4 regions of the Paenibacillus sp. J22P59 genome follow, and region 3 is predicted to be linked to each of the others. Evidence: riboswitches for the same ligand, from Rfam matches in the RefSeq annotation. Region 3 holds a riboswitch; each other region holds the start of a gene.
The links. Region 3 has a riboswitch for cyclic di-AMP ahead of AC50YO_RS17820 (hypothetical protein). Riboswitches for the same ligand answer to the same signal wherever they lie in the genome.
Positions count from the first base shown of each region.

Region 1: it holds a riboswitch for cyclic di-AMP, as region 3 does, so the genes downstream of both, AC50YO_RS04540 (TrkH family potassium uptake protein) here and AC50YO_RS17820 (hypothetical protein) in region 3, are expected to answer to the same signal.
Region 2: it holds a riboswitch for cyclic di-AMP, as region 3 does, so the genes downstream of both, AC50YO_RS23320 (C40 family peptidase) here and AC50YO_RS17820 (hypothetical protein) in region 3, are expected to answer to the same signal.
Region 4: it holds a riboswitch for cyclic di-AMP, as region 3 does, so the genes downstream of both, AC50YO_RS23790 (resuscitation-promoting factor) here and AC50YO_RS17820 (hypothetical protein) in region 3, are expected to answer to the same signal.

Region 1 covers NZ_JBXENX010000002.1:281,399-286,791, forward strand. The annotation lists gene AC50YO_RS04530 (LysR family transcriptional regulator) at 1-544, shown strand, start outside; gene AC50YO_RS04535 (potassium channel family protein) at 637-1,299, opposite strand; gene AC50YO_RS04540 (TrkH family potassium uptake protein) at 1,317-2,660, opposite strand; cyclic di-AMP (ydaO/yuaA leader) riboswitch at 2,744-2,924, opposite strand; gene AC50YO_RS04545 (CPBP family intramembrane glutamic endopeptidase) at 3,218-4,858, shown strand; gene uvrC (excinuclease ABC subunit UvrC) at 4,824-5,393, opposite strand, start outside.
Region 2 covers NZ_JBXENX010000018.1:37,531-42,923, reverse strand. The annotation lists gene motA (flagellar motor stator protein MotA) at 1-59, opposite strand, end outside; gene AC50YO_RS23335 (hypothetical protein) at 232-525, shown strand; gene AC50YO_RS23330 (GNAT family N-acetyltransferase) at 532-1,062, opposite strand; gene AC50YO_RS23325 (cryptochrome/photolyase family protein) at 1,181-2,530, opposite strand; gene AC50YO_RS23320 (C40 family peptidase) at 2,655-3,125, opposite strand; cyclic di-AMP (ydaO/yuaA leader) riboswitch at 3,129-3,281, opposite strand; gene AC50YO_RS23315 (hypothetical protein) at 3,571-4,386, opposite strand; gene AC50YO_RS23310 (M1 family aminopeptidase) at 4,404-5,393, opposite strand, start outside.
Region 3 covers NZ_JBXENX010000009.1:313,039-318,431, forward strand. The annotation lists gene kdpA (potassium-transporting ATPase subunit KdpA) at 1-1,633, opposite strand, end outside; gene kdpF (K(+)-transporting ATPase subunit F) at 1,665-1,745, opposite strand; gene AC50YO_RS17820 (hypothetical protein) at 1,896-2,318, opposite strand; cyclic di-AMP (ydaO/yuaA leader) riboswitch at 2,458-2,632, opposite strand; cyclic di-AMP (ydaO/yuaA leader) riboswitch at 2,733-2,970, opposite strand; cyclic di-AMP (ydaO/yuaA leader) riboswitch at 3,369-3,539, shown strand; gene AC50YO_RS17825 (hypothetical protein) at 3,544-3,939, shown strand; gene AC50YO_RS17830 (ABC transporter permease) at 3,990-4,763, opposite strand; gene AC50YO_RS17835 (ABC transporter ATP-binding protein) at 4,756-5,393, opposite strand, start outside.
Region 4 covers NZ_JBXENX010000019.1:53,234-58,626, forward strand. The annotation lists gene rnmV (ribonuclease M5) at 1-424, opposite strand, end outside; gene AC50YO_RS23790 (resuscitation-promoting factor) at 606-1,754, opposite strand; cyclic di-AMP (ydaO/yuaA leader) riboswitch at 1,997-2,202, opposite strand; gene AC50YO_RS23795 (TatD family hydrolase) at 2,387-3,160, opposite strand; gene AC50YO_RS23800 (HD domain-containing protein) at 3,190-4,485, opposite strand; gene AC50YO_RS23805 (AbrB/MazE/SpoVT family DNA-binding domain-containing protein) at 4,758-5,012, shown strand; gene rsmI (16S rRNA (cytidine(1402)-2'-O)-methyltransferase) at 5,132-5,393, opposite strand, start outside.

The sequences.
Region 1 (5,393 bases), on a different contig from region 3:
GAGCCACCCAGAGTTCGATATTAAGGCAGTGACTGGAAAAACGCATGAGATTGTGTCGCTCGTCAGAGACAATAAAGCAGACATTGCAATCGTCGCATCCCGTATTGAAGATGTGCAGCTCCACTGTGTTCCCCTGTTCGATGATCATCTGCTGCTTGTCCTGCCTACCACAGTTGATCTGGCTAGCAATGAGCAGCCTGGCATTCAGGATCTTAATAATCTGCCAATGATTCTGTTCTCCAAGGGAACCTGGTATCGCAAATTAACGGATGAGGTATTCGCCAAATATCACTTGCAGCCTGATGTACGTATGGAGATCGATTCCTTCGAAGCGATTCTAAGGCTGCTGCATACCTGCAGAGCTGGCACGCTTCTTCCCCAATCTTATATGCGCAAACAGCTGCTTGAGGACAATGAGTTGATCGTCATCCCCATCCGGGAGCTCAAGGATACGAAGCGGACGACCTGCCTTATCCACTCTGACCCTGCGAATCTCAACCCTTCTGTGCGGCGCTGGATTGAAGAGCTCGATTCATTGAAATAGCTGAGCTCTTTTCCTTCTATATAATATAGAAGAGATTCATTCTCAATGATCAAAAAGGACAGAAGCGCTTATCACGCCTCTGTCCTCTAGCTTCACCTGATTACCGATTCTTCAAACAGCTCAATTTGTTCATTGGTCCCGATGACAACCATGACATCCCGTTCGGTTACGATATCTGTTGCAGTAGGAGCGATAATGATACCGTCAGGCTTATTGATTGCAACGATACTGCAGCCGAATCTTGCTCTTGGATTCAGTTCATGGAGCGTTTTGCCGTTGAGGCACTTCGGCACAGAAAGCTCAGCAATTGTATATTCCTTGGACAGCTCGATATAATCGAGCAGGTTCGGAGAGACGAGCTGATGAGCGACACGAATGCCCATGTCCCGCTCAGGATAGACGATGCGATCCACGCCTATTTTCTCTAATACGCGGCCATGAAGCTCATCCATCGCTTTGGCCACAACCTTTTTCACACCCAGGTCCTTCAACAATATAGTCGTTAATATGCTCGCTTGAATATCGTCTCCGATTGCCACAACGCCGCAGTCGAAATTCCTTACGCCGAGTGAGCGCAGCGTTTCTTCATCTGTACAATCAGCCGACACCGCATAAGTAAGAATATTGCTCATCTCTTGGACAGCTTCTTCGTCCTTATCTATGCCGAGCACCTCATGCCCCAGCTCGATCAGCTCTCTCCCAAGGCTTGATCCGAATCTCCCTAGACCTACGATAACAAATTGATGATTTTTCATTTTCTCTCCCTGTTCCCCTAACCAATCGTAATTTTGCCTTCAGGATATCGGTAAAGCTCTCTATCTGTCTTCTTGCCGAGCGCATAAGCAAGCGTCAAAGGCCCCAGCCTGCCAGCAAACATCGTCACCATAATAAGGACTTTGCCGATGTCCGTAAGCTCTGGAGTCAATCCCATCGACAAGCCGACTGTACCGAAGGCCGATGTCGTCTCGAACAATATTTTTAGAAACTGCTGATCCTCCGTTGTCGCCAGCAGCATTGTGACGAACAAGACGAAGCCAAGCGACAGCATCGTAATCGTCAATGCTTTCATAACGCGCTCCTTGGCTAGGCGCTGCCGGAAAAAGACGATATCCTCCTTGCCTTTGGCCATCGCGACGACGGCACCAATGAGCGTCGTGAACGTTGTGGTCTTAATTCCGCCCCCGGTTGAGCCCGGTGATGCCCCTATGAACATCAATATAATAGTGAAGAATAATGTCGCTTGGCGAAGCTCCGTATAATCAAGCGTATTTGCTCCCGCCGTTCTCGGTGTAACAGATTGGAAGAAGGAGGCGAGCAGCTTGCCGCCCCAATTCAGGGAACCAAGCGTCGCGTTATTCGTGAATTCAAAGATAAAAATAACAATAGTCCCAACAGCGATAAGAGCGGCCGTCATAGATAAGACGACCTTGCTATGAAGGGAAAGCCTTTTGTTCTTGCGGTATTCCAGCAAATCAGACAACACGATAAACCCGATGCCCCCGAGAATAATAAGCAGCATAGCTGTTATATTCACAACGGGATCATTCACATAAAGCGTCAGGCTCCTATAGTTGCCGAAAATATCAAAGCCTGCATTATTAAATAAAGATATCGAATGGAAAACACCAAAATACAAAGCTTTGCCTAAAGGCATATCAGCCGCGAAGCGTGATGCGAATAGCAACGCTCCGACCAGCTCAATCGTTAATGAATAAGTAATAACCTTGCGAATGAGACGAACGATGCCTTCCATACTCGTCTGGTTCATCGCTTCTTGCAAGAGCAATCGTTCTCGCAGCGATATTTTTTTACGCAGCACAAGCGAAATCAATGTTCCCATCGTCATGAATCCAAGACCGCCCACTTGTATTAATCCAAGCAGAACAATTTGTCCACCAGTCGTAAAGTATGTGCCTGTATCCACTACGACAAGCCCTGTCACACATGCTGCAGAGGTTGCCGTGAACAACGCATCTATAAACCTGGGCATATCGCTGCCACTTGTAGCGAATGGCATGGACAATAATATAGCGCCAATCACTATTATAACGGCCAGACCTGATACAAATATGCGCGGCGGCGACCATTTCTTCACATTCCAAATCCTTTTCCACATCTTCCTGCTGGCTCCTCAATGATTCGTAAACAAGAGTTCGGGCATAAAAAAAAGCACTGGAAGCCCAATGCTAATATGCGATGAGTCCTGTTCCATACAGCCTACGAGGTTAGCTGACGGATTCGGGCCTGGACAGGCAGCCCTATTCAGCGGTATATAGAAGAAACCTCCTATTTGCCGCCAAAATTCACCCCTTGCTGACGGATCTATTCCACAGCATTATGGTTCCCCCGTTTTCAAACGGAAATTCGGCTGTTGCTATTCAATTTAAGATTCAAGTTCTACTAACGTTAACGATTATAAGCCCTAGCTATGGGGAACATAAAGGAAGCAAAACAGATAAATAAGCTTGAATTCGATCAAAAACAGGCAACTGCATCAAGCAGCCTATCCAAGGCGTCGTGCACATCGTTATTTCTCGCTTTTATGATTGTTCCGCTTCCTTGCTTCACATTCCCTTACCATTTGAAGGACCTAATATTGGATAAAACAGCCTTTTATATGGTATGGTTACATGGATGTACAAGAAAAATATATTAATTATTCTGAGGTGAACTATGGTTGATTCCATTGCCCGTCATGATTGGAAACGATTCGTATGGGCGGCAATTATCGGTGCGGTTATTTTCCTGATTACACAAGTAGGACCGCTTGCGCAGCAATATTTGAATACGGATGCTACAACCTCCAACGTCATTAGTAACGAAAAAGCCGAGCAAATCGCAATTCAATTTGCGACGCAGCAATTCGGCGAGAAGGCTCTGAAAGCCAATACGATCTATCAGACGGACAGCCTGACGACCGGATATTTCTCCAAGGAGAAAATGCTCGAAGCCTATGACAAAAAATTCGGCAGCACCTATCCAAACGATACTTACCAATCTCAGGTTGATCTTGAGAATGGCAGCAGCGTATTCGTCTATGTACATATGAGCAACGGAAGCGTCACAAGCTGGAAGCTGTTCAACGCTGACACGGCTCCCTTAGCTACAGAGAAGGAGCTCCTTGCAACTGCTGAGCAATTCGCTGTCAGTAAGGGCTTCCAGCTTAATGAATTGAAGGAACGTTACGTCAGCGATGAAGGGTATGTGGTCTTCCAGCCTGCTGGCTACAAGCAAGGCGACGCTCAGCTGGAGCTGACCGTTGGCGTCGACCAATTGGCAAGCAGCCCCGTCGTCACGGTCTTTAAGCCTGTCTTCAAAGTGCCTGCGAGCTATGATGCCCTTATTGCTTCCCAGAAAAAATGGGCGGATGCTCTATCCATGGTATCCTTGCTGCACTTATGCGTGATGTCTCTCATCTTATCTATTATCTATGCCATCTTGTACCGCCAAAACACAACGTTCAAACGGGGAATCATTCTCAGCCTCATTTTTATGTTCTTTTATATTTATAACAACCTGAATATGATGGACGGCATTCGTTCTCAGTTTGGCGAGGAAATAACGACTGATTCCATGATGAAGGTTATGATGTTCGTTACGATTCTTTTGCTACTCCCTGTCGGCATCAGCGTATACTTTGCTCTTGTCGCTGGAGATGGAATGTGGCGCTCATGGAAGCGTCCATTGTGGCCCGGCTTCCGCGAGCCAGGCTACGGCCAGCATGTATGGCGCAGCGTAGGGCTTGGCTACCTATTCGCCCTCATCCTGCTTGGCATACAATCCGTCATCTTTATCGTCCTGACGTTCGCAATCGGCTCATGGGGCACTAGCGATGCTACACAGTCACCCTATAATATGGATGCGCTCTGGATGCTTCCTATGCTGGCTTGGTGTGCTGCTATTTCTGAGGAAGCTATCTATCGCCTGTTCGGCATTGCCCTGTTCAAGCGCTGGTTCAAGAATACGTTCGTCGCCGCTCTTATTCCAACTCTTCTCTGGACGCTCGGCCACGTCGGATACCCGATCTTTCCATTCTACACGCGAATTATCGAGCTGATTATTATTGGTCTTGCATTCAGTTACATCTTCTTGCGCTACGGCTTTATTACCGCCGTATTCACACATGCCATATTCAACACGTTGCTCATGGGCATATCTTTGATCTCTGTAGGCGGAACCGTTAATATAACCGCAGCGATCCTTTACACGGTACTGCCTGTCGCCATCGCATGGATCATCAAATTCTGGCATGATAAAAAAGGGCCGAAGCCGTCCTCCATTAAGACGACGGCTCCTCCCTCAGCGCAGCAATAATCTCACCAGCAAGCTTATCACCGATAGCAAGAGGCCTGAAGTCTTCGACGGAGGCCTCTTTTATTTTTTTTATCGAGCCAAAATGCTTGAGCAGAAGCTTCCGGCGCTTCTCTCCAATGCCCGGTATCGCATCCAGCTGCGAAGCGATCATCGACTTGCCGCGCTGCTCACGATGGAAGGATATCGCGAAGCGATGGACCTCCTCTTGGATACGCTGCAGCAAATAAAACTCTTGGCTGTCACGAGGCAGCGGCACGACCTCTGGCGGATCACCCGTCATGAGCTGCGCTGTCTTATGCTTCGTATCCTTCACCAAGCCGCATACGGGTATATACAGTCCCAGCTCATTGTGGAGCACATCAAGCGCTGCTGCGATCTGTCCCTTGCCTCCATCCACTACGATAAGGTCTGGCGCTGCAAGCTGATCCTTCAGCACCCGTTCATAACGCCGGCGTACAACCTCGCGCATCGTTTCATAATCATCCGGTCCGACAACCGTCTTAATCTTATATTTGCGGTACTCCTTCCGATCTGG
Region 2 (5,393 bases), on a different contig from region 3:
ATTCCCACTAATACAGCTACAACACCTAGTACAATACCAATTATTGTTGAGTTTTTCATCATGCACCCCGTCCAGTACGTATTCGACAATTCTTTCTTTATATATCGACAGGATGGGGTTATGAAATTAGACTTTCGGAATGATTTACGAGGATAGGCGTTAAATTTCATAAAATGCGGTAAAATGAGAGTATAAGAGACATCCTAAAATAAGCAAAAGGTGGTTAACAGCATGGGAGTAAGACACGGTAGAGAATACGAGGATATTCTGAAGGAGCTCACGGAGGCAGTGAGCGCAATCGACAGCAGCTATACCTTCTTCGAGATGGAGCAAGAGGAATGGGAAGCCTTGGGGGCAGAAGATCGCCATGAGGTTATGGAAGCGCTGGCGGATGATGTCTTCTTCGGTCTAGGCGAGCAGTCGGTTATAGCTGTCGGAGGCGGAACCATTACGTACCATTCCAAGCATCATGTCATTGAGGTAGCCCAAGGGGATAATGTGACCCGAATGATTCGTTTGGTGTAACCTGGCCTAAGAATGCTTAGGCCGGTACACCATACAGTGGAATTCTGCCTCTGGCGGTCCACTGGGAACAGGACGGCTGTACGTATCTTCGATACAGAAGCCTGCTTGCTCGTAAGCTCGAATGGCGCGTTTGTTCCACGTCAGCACCTCCAGATCAATCTCATTGCCGGGCGTTCTGCGCCTGGCTTCTTGTGCAAGAAAAGCGGCAAACACAGCGCCATTCCCATTGCCGCACAGCTCCGGGAGAAGGCCAAGTCCAATTCGAGTGACCCCTACGATGGGAAAGAACTGGGCAAATCCGATTAATACAGCTTGTTTATTTATAATGGCCGCATATTGGTTGTGCCGAAGGACGGGATCGCCGAATTCGATTTCGTCCTTTTGCATGTCTGCCCATGCAGGCCAGTTATATAAGTCATAAGGCGGCTCATACCGCCAAGTGCATAGCGCTTGCGCATGCTCAACGCTAAGGGGCAATAGAATCATTTCGGATGCAGAAAGTTTATAATGAGAAAAGGCTTGAAAAGAATCGGACATGCCGTTCACCAACTCCTATTGTAAGGTTAGTCCATTCTATAAGTATATATTAACTTGCCTTGGATGAAGTGCTGGTACTAGGGTGTCGCCAAGACCAGCAAGTAGCTAGTTAGTCTGATTAGCCTAATAGAATCTTATAAATCGCAATAGCTCTGCTGCGTGAAGCTTTTAGATCAACGATAGCTCCCGGCTGCGGCTCATGGATTTCCTTATCGGACAAGTGAGCAAGCTGAGGAAGCCATTGGCGGATATAGGCTCCGCTTGGATCATGCGTCCGGGATTGCGTTAAGGGATTCATAATCCGGAAGTAGGGTGCGGCATCATATCCTAAGGAAGAGCTCCATAACCATCCACCCCGATTCAGTGTATTGTCATAGTCGCTTAGGTGAAGGCGGAAATAGCTTTCTCCAAGGGTGAACGGACAGAGCAGGTTCTTAGTCAAGAACATGGCTGTGACCATGCGGAGCCGATTGGGCAGCTGTCCCGTATGATTCAATTGGGTCATCGCCGCATCTATAATTGGAATTCCGGTTCTCCCGGCAGCCCAAGCCTCAAAGTGCTCATCAGATAAAAGGGATAAGTCTAGTGTACTCTCATAAGAAAAGTAATGCTCATTGTACATCGCTTGATAGATGTAAAAATCACGCCAGGCAAGCTGTCTAATCCACGCTTCTGAGCCGGGTAGTCCCAGGCACCATTCATACGCTTGTCGTGCCGATAGGGCTCCTGTGTTCAAGAAGCGGGATAATTCACTCGTCCGATTGACCGCGTAGTGATCCCGTTCGTCCACATAAGAGGACAATCGCTCTCTACTGAACAGCTCTAACTGATCGGTCACAGTTGAATAAAGATCACATGTACTGGAAGAGGCGCTTAAGACGGCAGTTATCTCGCTTGGCAGGGTGTATCGCACAGTGATGCTGCTGTGCAATTGTGTAACGGTTGTTAAGTCTGTAAGAGAAGCACTTCCTGAAGGCGTATAATACTGAAGCATATAGGAGCTCCACATCCGATAAAAAGGCGTGAATACTTTGTAGGGCTCTGTTCTCCTAGTAAAGGTCTGGAACGCTTCGAGGTCGATCAGAGAGGAATCTGCCAGCGGCATCCATCTGATTCGGGCTGCTGAGCAAGCTAGTTGGATTCCTTTATCTCGTTCTCGGGCATAAGGGGTGTAATCCGCATGGACGATAACCTCTTCGATCGGATACTTCTGCAGGAGGGCTGCAACAATTTGAGCAGGATTGCCGTATAGAATATGAAGCTGCTTGCCCACTGATGAATAGGCCCGCAGAAGTGTCGCCGCTTGAGCAATGAAGTTGCGTCCGCTATGGCTGTTCAATCGCTCATCGCTAATTAGGGATGGATCAAGGACAAGCAGATGAATGCCCGTATGATGATGCTTATGAATATAATTAAATGCTCGCATATCGTTTGAACGCAGGTCTTTGCGGTGAATAAATAAGTACATAGCAAGCGGTCCTCCTTAAGATTATAAAAACAGAAAAGCCGCAAGCGATTTGTCCAAGAGACAAATAACTGCGGCTCTGCTGAATAAGACCCATAATCACTTCGGCCAGGAAGTGGTGATAAGCTTATTCTTCGTCAGCATATTTTTCAAACGTAGTAGTGTTCATAACGCGACGAGCGTTCACGTACCGATTCTCATAATAGGAATCGCTCAGCTTGCTAATTACAACGCCCTTGCTGGACGAGGAATGTGCAAATTTGCCATCTCCTACATAGATGCCGACATGGGATACACCTTTACCGTTCGTGTTGAAGAATACAAGGTCTCCAGCAACGAGATCGCTCTTAGCGACCGCTTTTCCTGCCTTTGATTGTGAGCCGGATGTACGGGGAAGTTCAATTCCCATCTTATCGAATACATAGCTCGTGAATCCAGAGCAATCAAAGCCTTTCGTCGACGTTCCGCCGCTTTGGTACGGAGTGCCGATTAACTCATCGATGATGCCGTTCATTTTGGAATCCGCGAAAGCGCTGCCTGCTTGAAAGGCAAGCATTAACACGAGTCCCAGTAGTAGTGCGGTAACTTTTTTCAAAATGGTGGAGCTCCTTCCAATTGCCGACGAGGTTAGCTGTGGGGTTCGGTTGAAGGATCCCTATGATTTCTCAGGCGCCGATCAAGTCGGACGTCGAAATCAATTCACCCAGAGGTGGTTCCCCCGTTTCCAGTACAAGGAATTTGGCAAGTTTTTTATGTACCTGCTAACTATTCGTTTTTTTCCACGTATCTCCTCCTTCAATTGGCAAATTCTAATAATTCTCATGTAATGTTTTGGCTATTGAGCGCGTATATTCGTGTTTTCTGCTTATTTTATATAAATTAGAGGCGTGCAAATGCTAATAACTTTTATTTATGTGGAGTTTAAGAGAAATATGTTGTTTTTTTATAGGGACGATAGTCTGGGGATATATCAAAACGGCTCGTAGCTTGCAGTTCCAACAGTGGAACTGCAAGCTACGAGCCGTTTTTTTTCGTGCCTCACATTAACTTTCTTTGGATTGCAGGCAATCGTACTGGGCAGCAACGGTCCACACCTTCATCATAGTTCGGATGAGATGGAAGCTCTGGTGGAGAATTAAGGCCAGCAGGCCGGCCCATACAAGCGAGATGCCGCTTACAAATAGGTTAATGCCTGCACCGATTCCCCACATAGCGAAGGTTAAGCCTGCATAAGGAATCAGATGGCGAAGAGCCTTCCACAGCGCATGCAGAGTTCCGCTGCGAGTAATAATGCCAAAGGCCATCGACAAGAAGAGCAGATGGAGCAGAATCCCCCAGAGCAGCCACCCTGCGGCTAACGGCAGCGTGTGTTGTAATAGCTCTCCGGGAGAGGAGCTATGGAGGATTCCCTTCACAGCTCGCGGGAGCAGCCACCATGCTGGTGCCAATGCAAGCAGCATCTCTGCCCAGTATAATAGCGTAACCGGCTTCCACGCCTTACGTATGCCTTGCAGGAATTGTGTACCTTTATGATCATTTGCATGATGAAGGGAGTAGAACAGACCTGCATTGAAAAGTGGAGTGAGCAGCATTCGGGCAGCAAACAGCCCTCCAAGCATCCATAGGTATGGTGTGCTCAGATCCGTCTTAGTCAGCTGGAACTGGGCTTCATGCATGAAGAGCTGTACGGATGAACCGTAGGGAGAGCTGTCTGGGAAACGCCTGAGCAGCGGCGATATGACCGAGTCTACGAAGCGATATAAGAAGAAACCCCAGAGCAGCTGATACAGAAACAATAGGATAACGATATAGAAATGCTTGATAGCCAGTCTCCAGCCTTGTATGATATGGCCTTTCATTGCCTCTCCTCCTTTCCTTACCAGCTTAGTGTCCCAAGCAATCCCTCGATCATTTTGGCAACGCCCATGCTCCATCTTGTACGGGCCGCTTCTGACAGTTCGGCTTTCATAAAGTTGTTATAGTACTTGTTATCTAGTACATTGCTGTGCTGCGGATCCAAGGCAACCCATTCCAACGGTGCGCTATGAACGACCTTATATTGGACATGTGCCTCCTCGGCTTCCCATGTCTTAGGCACGGTCATGCCGTCTTTGAATTTCATAACAAGCGGAATCGGACCGTTATTCCCGCCATTTTTCTTAATAAGCACGAGGGATTCATATTGCAGTTGTCCATCTTGCTCGACTTTGCGAATCTCAATGGATTCCACGGAGAAATCTGCCATGCGGTTGTTATAGACGTATTCACTGAAATAATCATGCCACTTCTGCTTAGTTACTTGCTCTACTACTCTTTGAAAGTCGCCGCTTGTGGGATGCTTGAATTTATATTTCTGAAAATAAGTGCGCATAATTTTTTGCATCGTTTTGTCTCCGACCTGATTCTCGATACCGAGCAGCACAAGCTTGGCACGCATGTACACATTCTCTGCATAATGAATATGGTCACGATAAGCCCAAGAGGGCTGCTTCAAGGGAGCAGGAGATGTAATATAGCTTGATTCGAGGCGCAGGTTCGGTTCCACCCCATATTCGCTTTCCATTACACGATCCTCCGCGTAGGAGGTGAAGCCTTCGTCGAGCCAAGCTTCCTCGAACTCATTAGAGGCGACCATGCCATACCAATATTGGTGACCAATCTCATGTACGACGGTTCGTTCCAGACCATAGCCGGGGTTGTCTGATTCTGCGGCGAACGCGGTTACGAGTGTCGGATATTCCATGCCTCCTGCACCGTTCGCTCCTTTGGGCGGCACGATAATAGATAGCGTGCTGTACGGGTATTCTCCATACCACTGTGAATATTTGGTCAGAGCAGACTTGGCAGCATGCATGTAGCGATCCTT
Region 3 (5,393 bases):
GCACAAGGGCAGGAAAGAACGTTAGCGCCCCGACGATCAGCACGGTTCCGAGGAAGACACATGCGAACAGTGCATTGTCTGTACGGAAGGTTCCTGTTGTCTCTGGTACCGTCTTCTTCGCAGCTAATGAACCTACTACCGCCAGCAGAAGAATGACAGAAGCATATCTGCCAAGGAACATGACAATCCCCGTTGATATATTCCAGAAAGGTGTGGCATCACCCAAGCCCTCGAATCCTGAGCCATTATTAGCTGCGGAAGAGGTGAATTCATATAATACCTGCGACAGCCCATGGAAACCAGGATTCGATATGGTCCCCGATTGTGTTGCTAGAGCAAGTGCCGTTGGTGCGAGAATAAGAAAAGGCTGAATGAGCAGCGCAACGGCAATGAGCTTCATTTCTCGGCCTTCGATTTTTTTGCCCAGAAACTCTGGTGTCCGCCCGACCATTAGACCCGATAAGAAAACAGCGATAATGGCATACAGCAGCACGTTCAGCAAGCCTACGCCTACGCCCCCGAATACGGTATTAAGCATCATATTGGCGAGCGTAACCATTCCTGCAATCGGGGTCAAGGTATCGTGCATCGTATTGACTGCCCCGGTCTCCGAAGCGGTCGTCACAACCGAATAGAGGGAGGATGCCGCCGTTCCCAGCCGTACCTCTTTTCCTTCCATGGATCCCTGATCCGCTTGAATGCCAAGTGCATTAAGGGCTGGATTCCCGGCAAATTCACTGGTTAGAGAAGTGCCTAGCATCACGATGAACAGCATCGCCATGGAGACGAAGAGAACGCGCCCCTGCTTCGCATTGCCGACCATTTTTCCATAAGTGAAGGGCAGTGCAGTCGTTAGCAGCAGCATAAGCAGCATTTGGAGCAAATTGCTTAAGCCGCCGGTATTCTCAAAAGGATGAGCCGAGTTGACGCCAAAAAATCCGCCGCCGTTATTGCCAAGCTCCTTGATTGCTAAGAAAGAAGCTACCGGTCCGCGAGCAATGTCCTGCGATGCCCCTTCCAGGGTAGTCGCTGTAACTGTAGGCTCCAGCGTCTGCGGCGTGCCAAGCGCGATGAACAGCAGGGCAGCAACAAATGCAATGGGAAGAAAGATCCGCGTAATCCCCCGCACCATGTCGACGAAGAAGTTGCCCAGCGGCTTTCCTGCAAGCCCTCTTATAAAAGCGATAACGATCGCAAGACCAGTCGCAGGAGAGGTAAACATCATGAACACGATTGCGATCATTTGAGATAGATATGATAACCCGCTCTCCCCGCTGTAATGCTGCAAGTTCGTATTAGCCATGAAACTGATTGCCGTATTGAAGGCAAGTGTTGGTTCCATATTGGCAATGCCGCTTGGATTCAAAGGCAGCCAGGCTTGCGTACGGAAGATCAAATACACGATACCAATCATAACCGCATTCGAAATCACAACAGCGGCTGCATATTGCTTCCAAGTCTGATTATCCCGGCGTATGCCTGAAGCAGAGAATATCAGCCTCTCAACAGGAGCAAATATGTTGTCCAATCTTGTCTTGTCATATTGAAATACCTTCGCTACGTACAAGCCTGTCGGCTTGGCTAGCAGCAGCGCCAGCATTAAAGTAAATGCGATGGATAAAAATGCGAACATCGTCAATGGAATTCCTCCTTAGGTATAAGCACTAGAACTTTTCTGGATGAATGAGCACATAAGTTAAGTAGACGAACAAAGCTGCTATTAGGATGACTAACGCCCATATCATTTGGATTCACTTCCCTCTTCTATCGTTGTGGATGCCCACCGGCCTAATCCAATCATGAGCAGAGTTAAAACGATAACGATTCCCGCCATATATATGTCCAGCATTTTTCATTCCTCCTAGGGATGGGTTGCAGGCTTCTTCCTGCTCTAATCACTCAGCCGAATGATGCTCCGGCTCCCGATCACGCAACAAAAATCCAACCTCCGACGCTCGTGTATAAATAATGTGGTTCGCACCCAGCCCTTTGTATATGGCTCGTGGGTTCCAATTTTGTGTAATGATATATAGCGGCTTGGAGGTCCATTGCCTGCAGCATTGAACGTATCTGCAACTTAACGCCAGGCTGCTCTCGAAAATGAATACCTCCGCTATCGCAGCTGATGGCAGCTCCCAACTGCTGCGATCATTCGTATTGAGCCGAATAACGCTCATAACGCCTGCTCGTTTGAAGCGTAGCTCCTCCTGCTTGTTATTCGTTAGCACGATAAAAGGCAGCTGCTTAAACATAAGCTGTCGGATAAAAGAAAGCGTAGCTTCGTTCATGCCAGCTACGAGAATATGCTCTTGTTCCATCTCATTTTCCTCCTGTAAACCCATATAGCAGGAGAAAAAGACAACAAAAAAGAAGCCTACGGGAGCAGAGGTGCTCTCCCGCGGCTTCTTCGGTCATGGAGAAAGAACATTCCATGAAGGGTCGGCTCGCGACGATTGTCGCCTCTCTCAAAATACGCTTACGAGGTTAGCTGTCGGATTCGGGCTTGAGAGTCGCCCTACGCTTGGCTGCAAAGCCTCGCGATTCACCCCATGAGCATTTGCGGCATTCTGATTGCCGTTATTGCTCGTTGGTTCCCCCGTTCCCGTCATGCGGGACTCAGCGTTTCAATTGTACTTGCTGTGCGGCAACAGCTGCATTTTCCATTTTGGGCCGCAAAAAACCACAGAGGCTTATGCCGCTGTGGTCGAATTAATCGATCACAAGCTTCATCATCCCTCTCTCGATCTACGCTTACGAGGTTAGCTGTCGGATTCGGGCGGTGAGAGTCGCCCTACTTTGTAACCGAATGCCTTCGGCCAAAGATTCACCCCTGCGTCATTGCGATCCGACTCTCACATCGAATAGCGCAATGACGCGAATGCACAGCGGGTCTCTTGTTGAAGAAGATCCCGCAATTGCTTGGTTCCCCCGTTTCCCGTCTTGTCAACGGAAACTCAGCGATACAGTTCTGGAAACTTTTTTATAACTCTGAATCGAATCATACTCCCTGCCTTCCTATTGTGTAAAGCGATGGCAGGAACCGAATAGACCGAAAAACAAGGATAAAGACTTAAGAATAGCGCTTTCAATCCACTCCATCTTCACCAATCAACGTATATCTCTCTATTTCTTCAGTTTACGAAATTTATACGAAGTGGCATCCGCTCTCGCCTGCATGAAATTCAGACCTATTATCGCTTGTATCTTAATAGCCGAGCATAAGAGAGTATTTTCGTGAAAAACCATGATTATATAGCCTAAATCAGTCTTGCTATTTACTTTTGACAGGAATAAGGCTTTAAACAGAAAAGCTTCGTTTTACAAAAAACGGTACCGAGTATAACATAGACGCCAAGCCGAAAAAGGCTAATCTGCAATCGCTGAATTCTTGCTAAGAAGCGGGGGAACCATCGCGTGTATTATGAACCTATTAACGGTTATTATGAACGCAAGGGGTGAATCGGGTCTGCATTATGCCTGTAGGGAGCTCTCTATCCCGAATCCGTCAGCTAACTCCGTAAGCGAATACGAGGAGAGATTAAGATGATTATTGTACAAGGTGCCGATCCATTACCTAATGCCGAGCTTCCCCCTGAACTAATCGTAAAAAGAATTGAGCTTTTTATTATCCCGGAACCAGCTATTACAGGAGACACAGGCTATAAAATTTGTATGCGTATAACGACAAATCAGGGCTTTGGACGAAGCGAACTATTCCTCCAAGTAACAGACCTGCCCGCCGATTGGAGCGCTTGGAGTGCTGCTTTATCCCACTATATCGGCAGCATCAGCACAATTCCATTCCTGTGGTCCACAACTCCTGACGATCCTAACCAGCTCCAACGTTTATTCGCGGATTCCGTTACTAACGTTACTGCTGATCTTTGCTGTACACAGCTATTATTGCGACATTCTACCTTCTACTTATCTTTGTTCTAGACACCAACCAGCTAACAGAAGAGAAACCCTGAAATGGACGAATACCGTCTTCAGGGTTTCTTTTTGCTCATTGATTCGTTATGTGGAAGCCTTAGGTCTTTAGTAAACCAGAGCCTATAGCTAAGCCAGCTTAGCAGCATCGCAGTTATTGCAGCTGATGAGGCCAATACGAACATAATAAGTATTTGGTATTTCACAGCCTCGATCGGTTCAGCGCCAGCTACGATCATTCCGGTCATCATCCCCGGGAGCTGGACAAGCCCAACCGTTTTCATGCCATCAATCGTTGGTATCATGCTGGAGCGGACTGAGCGCTTAATTGCGGCCTCAATTGCTTGCTTCGCCGTCGCACCGAGTGCCAGCAAGGTCTCAATTTCTCCTCTTGATGACTCTACCTCACGTTTCATCTGATTAAGATAAAGACCGCATACGACCATCGAGCTGCCAATGATGATCCCGCTGACCGGAATAATATATTGTGGAACAGCTTCAATGATACCAAGTCCGAGCAGCAACCCCATCGTCACAGCTTCAGTACAAGCAAGCGCAATAGCAATTCGAAGCCGAATGCCGGGAACGGACTTGGCCCGCGATCCTGCATTCCATGCGGCTACGCTAATCATAGATAAGAGAATAAGAATAATAAAGACAGGGTGATTGGTCTCAAAAATAAAATGCAGGACGTAACCAATAAATAAAAGCTGCAGGGCTGATCTTATCGTACCTATGACGATATCCTTCTCAAGCCCAAGCTTCTGCTTGATGGAGAGAAAAGCTGTAATCGCCACGAACACCAAGGTACAGACTAAGGCAAGTTCACTCATGCGCAGCCTCCTCTCTGGAGGACTGCTTCCTTAAATATTGACAAGCTTGCTCCGTCGAAGGGCTCTGGAAGAAGCTCTCCGTATCGGAGGCTTCAATCAGCTTGCCCTCTGCCATAAACCAGATTTGATCACTGATGCAGCGGGCCTGCTCCAAATCATGCGTAACCCAGACGAACGCCGTTCCATTCTTCTCCGTCCAAAGCTTCACATGCTGCTCTACCGCTTCCTTGCTGGCAGGATCAAGTGAAGAGGTCGTTTCATCGAGCAGCAGCATATCCGGCTGTAGCAGCATTGAACGGACTAGCGCGGTACGCTGCTTTTCTCCGCCTGAGAGCTCGGATGCGGGCTTACTCCAATCTATGTGGCCTAATCCGATTGCCTCCATAGAGCCTCTGGCTAGCGCTTCATCAAAGACAAGGCCATGCAGCTCACTTGCCGTCCTTAGGTTTTGCTCAATACTGCCTGGCAGCATAATCGGCGTTTGAGCGACATAACCTATCCTCTTGCGCCAAGCTTGTGGATTCAAGGACTCAACTGGCTTCCCCTCAAGCCGTAAGTCGCCTTGATCCATCGTTTCTAGTAAAGCAAGAATGCGCAGAAGGGTACTTTTCCCTTGACCCGATACACCAA
Region 4 (5,393 bases), on a different contig from region 3:
CCATCAGCAGACGACGGTTTGCTGCCTCAGGATGTACAATAAGCCCAGCATCCATCAAGTCATCCCAAGTAATCTCCCCCAGACCCTCTGGCGTCTCTGTACGCAGTTCGGCAAGGGCTTGGCGAATGGCCTCCGGCGCAGCGTTCTCAATGCCGATATCACCTTTATACATAGCCTTCTCCTGCGGCAGAAAAGCATGCTTACAGCCAGGAACGCGGCCTGCAACAATTTTGCGAATACGCTCACCAGCATGATCAGGGTCTGTGAATATGATAACTCCTCTTCGCTCTTGAGCCAGCAGGATGCGTCTAAGAACGTCCTCTCCTATAGCGGAACCGTTCGTCTCAATGGTATCTGCTTCAACCGCTCGCTTAATGGCAACCGTATCATCTTTGCCTTCTACAACAATAATCTCCTTAATCAATAAAAACATCCCTTTCCATCGAAAGAAAGTGCAACCTTCATTCCTATGACAACGTCTATTTACTATATCCGTAATCTCTTGTTTAATGAATGTTTACTGCCCCTGAACAGACAAAAAGAAGAGGCAGTGCCTCTCCTTATCATGACATATTTAGCTTCTAAATACGATACCGTCATCTCGCCTAGCTTGCTGACGGCTTATTTGGCCCAAGTACGTATACCGTGAACCCTTTCTTTCTGCCAAAATTGGTTGCCTGCTTCGCACTGTCGAAGTACACATCAATTTTGTTGCCTTTGATTGCACCGCCCTTATCCTCCGCTCTGCGGAAGCCGATGCCTTCGATATATACCCACCAACCGATTGGAATGACTTTAGGATCGACTGCAATCGTACGTCCCTCTGTCACACGTGTACCGGAAGCTGTGATTCCGAAATCAGGGTGATCTTTTCCTTTGCCTGTGGAGCGCAGATCCGCTGTATAGGCCGTAAGAGTGAAGTTGCTCAATACTTTCTTAGCTTTGAACGTAACACCTCTCTTAGTATAGCTCATGAGGCTTGGACTTTTGTTGGAAAGCACCTGTACCTTAGGCTCTGCCTTCTTCGTTCCGACTGCAACAACCTGATTGACCGCTCTCGCTTCAACCACCTTGCTCACGACAGTCTCTGATATAAGAACACCATTCTCATAATGCTTCTCTATATTCTCGACGACAAGGCCCTCTTTACCGGTCTGAACCAACTTCTCCTTGCCTGTCTCCAGAGTCGGATCTTCCTTCTTAACGATCGAGAACGGAGTAGTACGCTCTTTCTCACTCACTTTTTTGTCAACGCGGATAACGGATAAGGTCATATCCTCCGTGACTAGTGTGCTCAACGATGGCAATATCTTATCTTGATCGCGAACCGAAATATTCAAATCATCGATCGCTGCTTGCACTGTTTTCTCTGTCGTGTACATCGTTGAGGTCTTGCCATCAGCTTTTACAACGACTGGAACCGCGAAATTAATCTCAATCCGGTCTCCGTCTTTGATGGACGCATTCAGAGGAACTGAGACCTCATCATGCGGACCAATTGTAATAGCTTGTTCATCCAGTAGGCGTTGCAGGACCCATTGTTTTGTCTTCACAATAGTTTCTTGTCCATTAACCACTACGGATACGCTTTTGTCAGCCGATCCGTACAACAACACCAAAAACATGAAAGTCATAGCGATTGAGATAGTAGCACTCAGAAGAATCAAACGCAAGTTTCCATGCTTCCATCGCAATGCGAAAGACATGCTGGATGATCGTTTCACATGGGTTTCCTTAGCTTGGATAATGCCCACTTCATCGGTCCTCCTTCATAGCCCCGCCGCCTAGTGTAACATGATACATTGACGTGACTATAGTATATTGGCGTGATCAACACGCTCCAGTCTATTCTTACGCCCCCCACCTCCTAAATCTACCCTATGTCGACCATTTCCGTGTTATTCGGAAAATAAAAAGAAGCCGTCGACAGAGGATCTGTATCGTGGCTTCCCGAATGGTCTGCTAGACTTCAGGGTTGGTGGATGCACGAGGGTGATCGCTCTCTATAACACGCTTACGAGGTTAGCTGTCGGGTTCGGGCAAGAGAGCTGCCCTAATCACGGATCGAATGCTCATGGCAATCGCCGCAAAATTCACCCCTAGAAGAATTCATCATGGTCTTGTTGTGAGGTAACATTCTCCCCCAACATAGTCGCCCTGGTTCCCCCGCTCTCCGCAATGGAGATTAAGCGCAAACTGGAAATCCAATACAAAAATTTAAAGCTCTGAAATGAATCATACCTTCACCAGAGCCTAGTTGTAAAGATGAGATAAAAGACGATTTTAACGAAATTTCAGCATTACCACTGAAAATTTAGCCGATTTCCCAAGCAAAAATCAGTTTTATCGTCGTAAAGGTCTCGTTTTCTCTGCTTTTCAACCGATTTTACTGAATTCGGAAACATTTTTTACCATTTTGGGTGGTGATTTCAGCAATTTCTTCCTTCGTTTTCCCCTTAATTTCAGCTACCATGTCGGCCACAAGGGATACATAAGAGGTCTCATTTCTCTTCCCTCTATATGGATGCGGGGCCAAATAAGGGGAGTCTGTTTCCATTAATAATCGATCCAAAGGAACTGTTGCAAGCACCTCTTTTGGCACCCTCGCGTTCTTGAATGTAAGCGGTCCACCGAACGAAATATAGAAGTTCATATCGAGACATTGCTTAGCGGTTTCAGGACTGCCAGAAAAACAGTGCATGACCCCTCCAACCTCGGAAGCATTCTCCTCCTTTAATAGTCGAAGAATATCCTCATGGGCATCCCGATTATGAATAACAATCGGTTTATTAAGGCGCTTGGCTAGGCGAATCTGCTCGCGGAACACACGCTGCTGCACGTCCTTGGGAGAAGTATCCCAATGATAATCCAAGCCAATTTCCCCTATTGCTACAACCTTTTCATGTGAACAAAGCTGTTCGATCCATTCCAAATCCTCAGGTCTCATATCAATGCTATCGACAGGATGCCAGCCGACAGCAGCATAGATAAACTCATACTGCTCGGCTAATGCTATTGTCGATGGAATCGTCTCGCGATTAAACCCAATGTTAAGCATTAAATCTACACCAGCAGCTCTTGCTCTTTCAATCACTTCTGCACGGTCTTCGTCGAATTGTGAAGCATCGAGATGGGTATGTGTGTCGAATAAAGAGATCATATTTTGTCATGCTCCTTCTATAATAAGGCTTATAGTTTGAATAGCTCGCGAACAGGCTTGCTTAATTGGTCTGCAGCGGCTGCCAGAGGCTCCTCTGGATAATACAAATGATATTGTCCCTGATGCAGGCCAGTTATAGAGGATACGATGTCGGATTTAGCCGAGATCTCAATAAATCTATCCTGCTCGTCCAACAACAGAATAGGTGTCTTCTCCTCTTTCCCTCCTTTTTTGGTATCGGGACGATAGATGTCATAGGGCTGGTCGAAAGGAAAGTCAATCTCCATATGATAGTCTGGATTAAGGCCTATTTCAACAAACTGGCGTTGCACTTCTTCTAATAAAGTGTCGTCTGGTTCATCTATGGTTATATATTTGTATAAGCGGCGATTCAAGAAGCGGTCGCAGAGATCTGACAAGAGAGCATCAGCCTCTTCAGCCCAGTGAATGAATGCAGCCTGAACATAGGCTTCATCCAGCTTCAAATATTCATTCACGGTAATTGTATTATTGAGAAGATGCTTAATTGGAGTCGGCATCCATCCTAACGCATAGCCGCTTTCATGAAGCTCTTTGGCCCTGCGGAAAATTTGCCTTAATATGATCTCCGAGCTTCTTGTTACAGGATGGAAGTAAATCTGCCAATACATCTGATAGCGGGACATTAGATAATGCTCAATGGCATGCATTCCACTTTCCTTAACAACGATCTTCCCTTGAATCGGACGAAGCACGCGCAGTATGCGCTCCAAATCGAAGTTGCCATAATTCACACCAGTGAAGTAAGCATCTCTTAACAAATAGTCCATTCGATCCGCATCCAACTGACTTGAGATCAAGCTGATGACGATTGGATTGGGGTATGTTTTACGGATAACTGCCGCAACTTGCTGTGGGAAATCATCGGACACTTGCCGAAGAACTCGATTGACTTCCGTGTCCTCCAGCAGAATTGCACAGGTCCATTGCTCATGATGCGTGTCAAATACCTGTTCTAAGGAATGAGAGAAGGGACCATGGCCAACATCATGCAGCAAAGCCGCACATAGAGCGAGCATTCGTTCTTCTCGCGGCCAGCCGGGATAATTATTGCGTTCAAACTGTGAAATTATCTTCCTCGTAATTTCATATACACCAAGTGAATGAGAGAATCGGCTATGCTCAGCTCCATGAAAGGTTAAATAGGAGGTTCCCAGTTGTCTAATTCGACGCAATCGCTGGAATTCTTTTGTATTAATCAAGTCCCAGATGGTTTGATCCTGTACATATATGTACTTGTGAACAGGATCTTTGAACACTTTTTCTTCTGTCAATTGTTGATACATTCTCCAATTCAACCCCTTTTGTTCATTATTTCGACACAAAAATCTAGTATAATGTCGAATAGTGTCGTATTTTAGTTTCATCTTTGTCGAAATTATTGTATTCTAGTACAGAGTAATATGACCAAACTGTAACGTCAATTCCCTTATACGCCGCTACATCCGACGATTATTCGGTTGACTATTATGGGAATGGTTGGTATTATAGTAAACACAATAATAAGAACTATGTCGAATAGTGACGAATTGACTTTCTGAGAGGGGAAATAATAATTATGATGAAATCTACAGGTATTGTACGTAAAGTTGATGAACTGGGGCGCGTTGTTATTCCTATCGAATTGCGCCGGACGCTTGGAATTGGAGAGAAAGACGCTCTAGAGATTTATGTTGATGGTGAGCGCATCATGCTGAAAAAGTATGAGCCTGCATGTATCTTCTGTGGCAATGCGGAGAACGTATCTTACTTCAAAGGTAAAATTGTTTGCCATGTTTGTCTATCAGAATTGCCTACTCCTGTGACAAAATAAAGAATATAGGTTATAATAGATTCATTCACATGTTAATTCTAACCTTTTTATACTCCTTAATGCCTTCCTGTGCTAGAACCCGGCCAGGAAGGTCTTTTTTTGCGCGTATAACGCAGTGACTAGCGATTCACTGCGTTATACACTTCCCGCTTCTGCATACCGCGATCCAGAGCTGCCCTCTTAATGGCTTCTTTACGATCATATTCCATCTCATAATGAGCAACATGTGCTTCCAATTCCAGATGAGACCACCATGGCCCTTCCTCTTCTATTCCTTCTGATCCATTGGATCTTCCTGCTGTAGACGCAGCATCCGCCCCTTCAACGATTAGGCAATATTCTCCTAATGGCTGATTCTCAGCAACCCAGGCTATACATTCT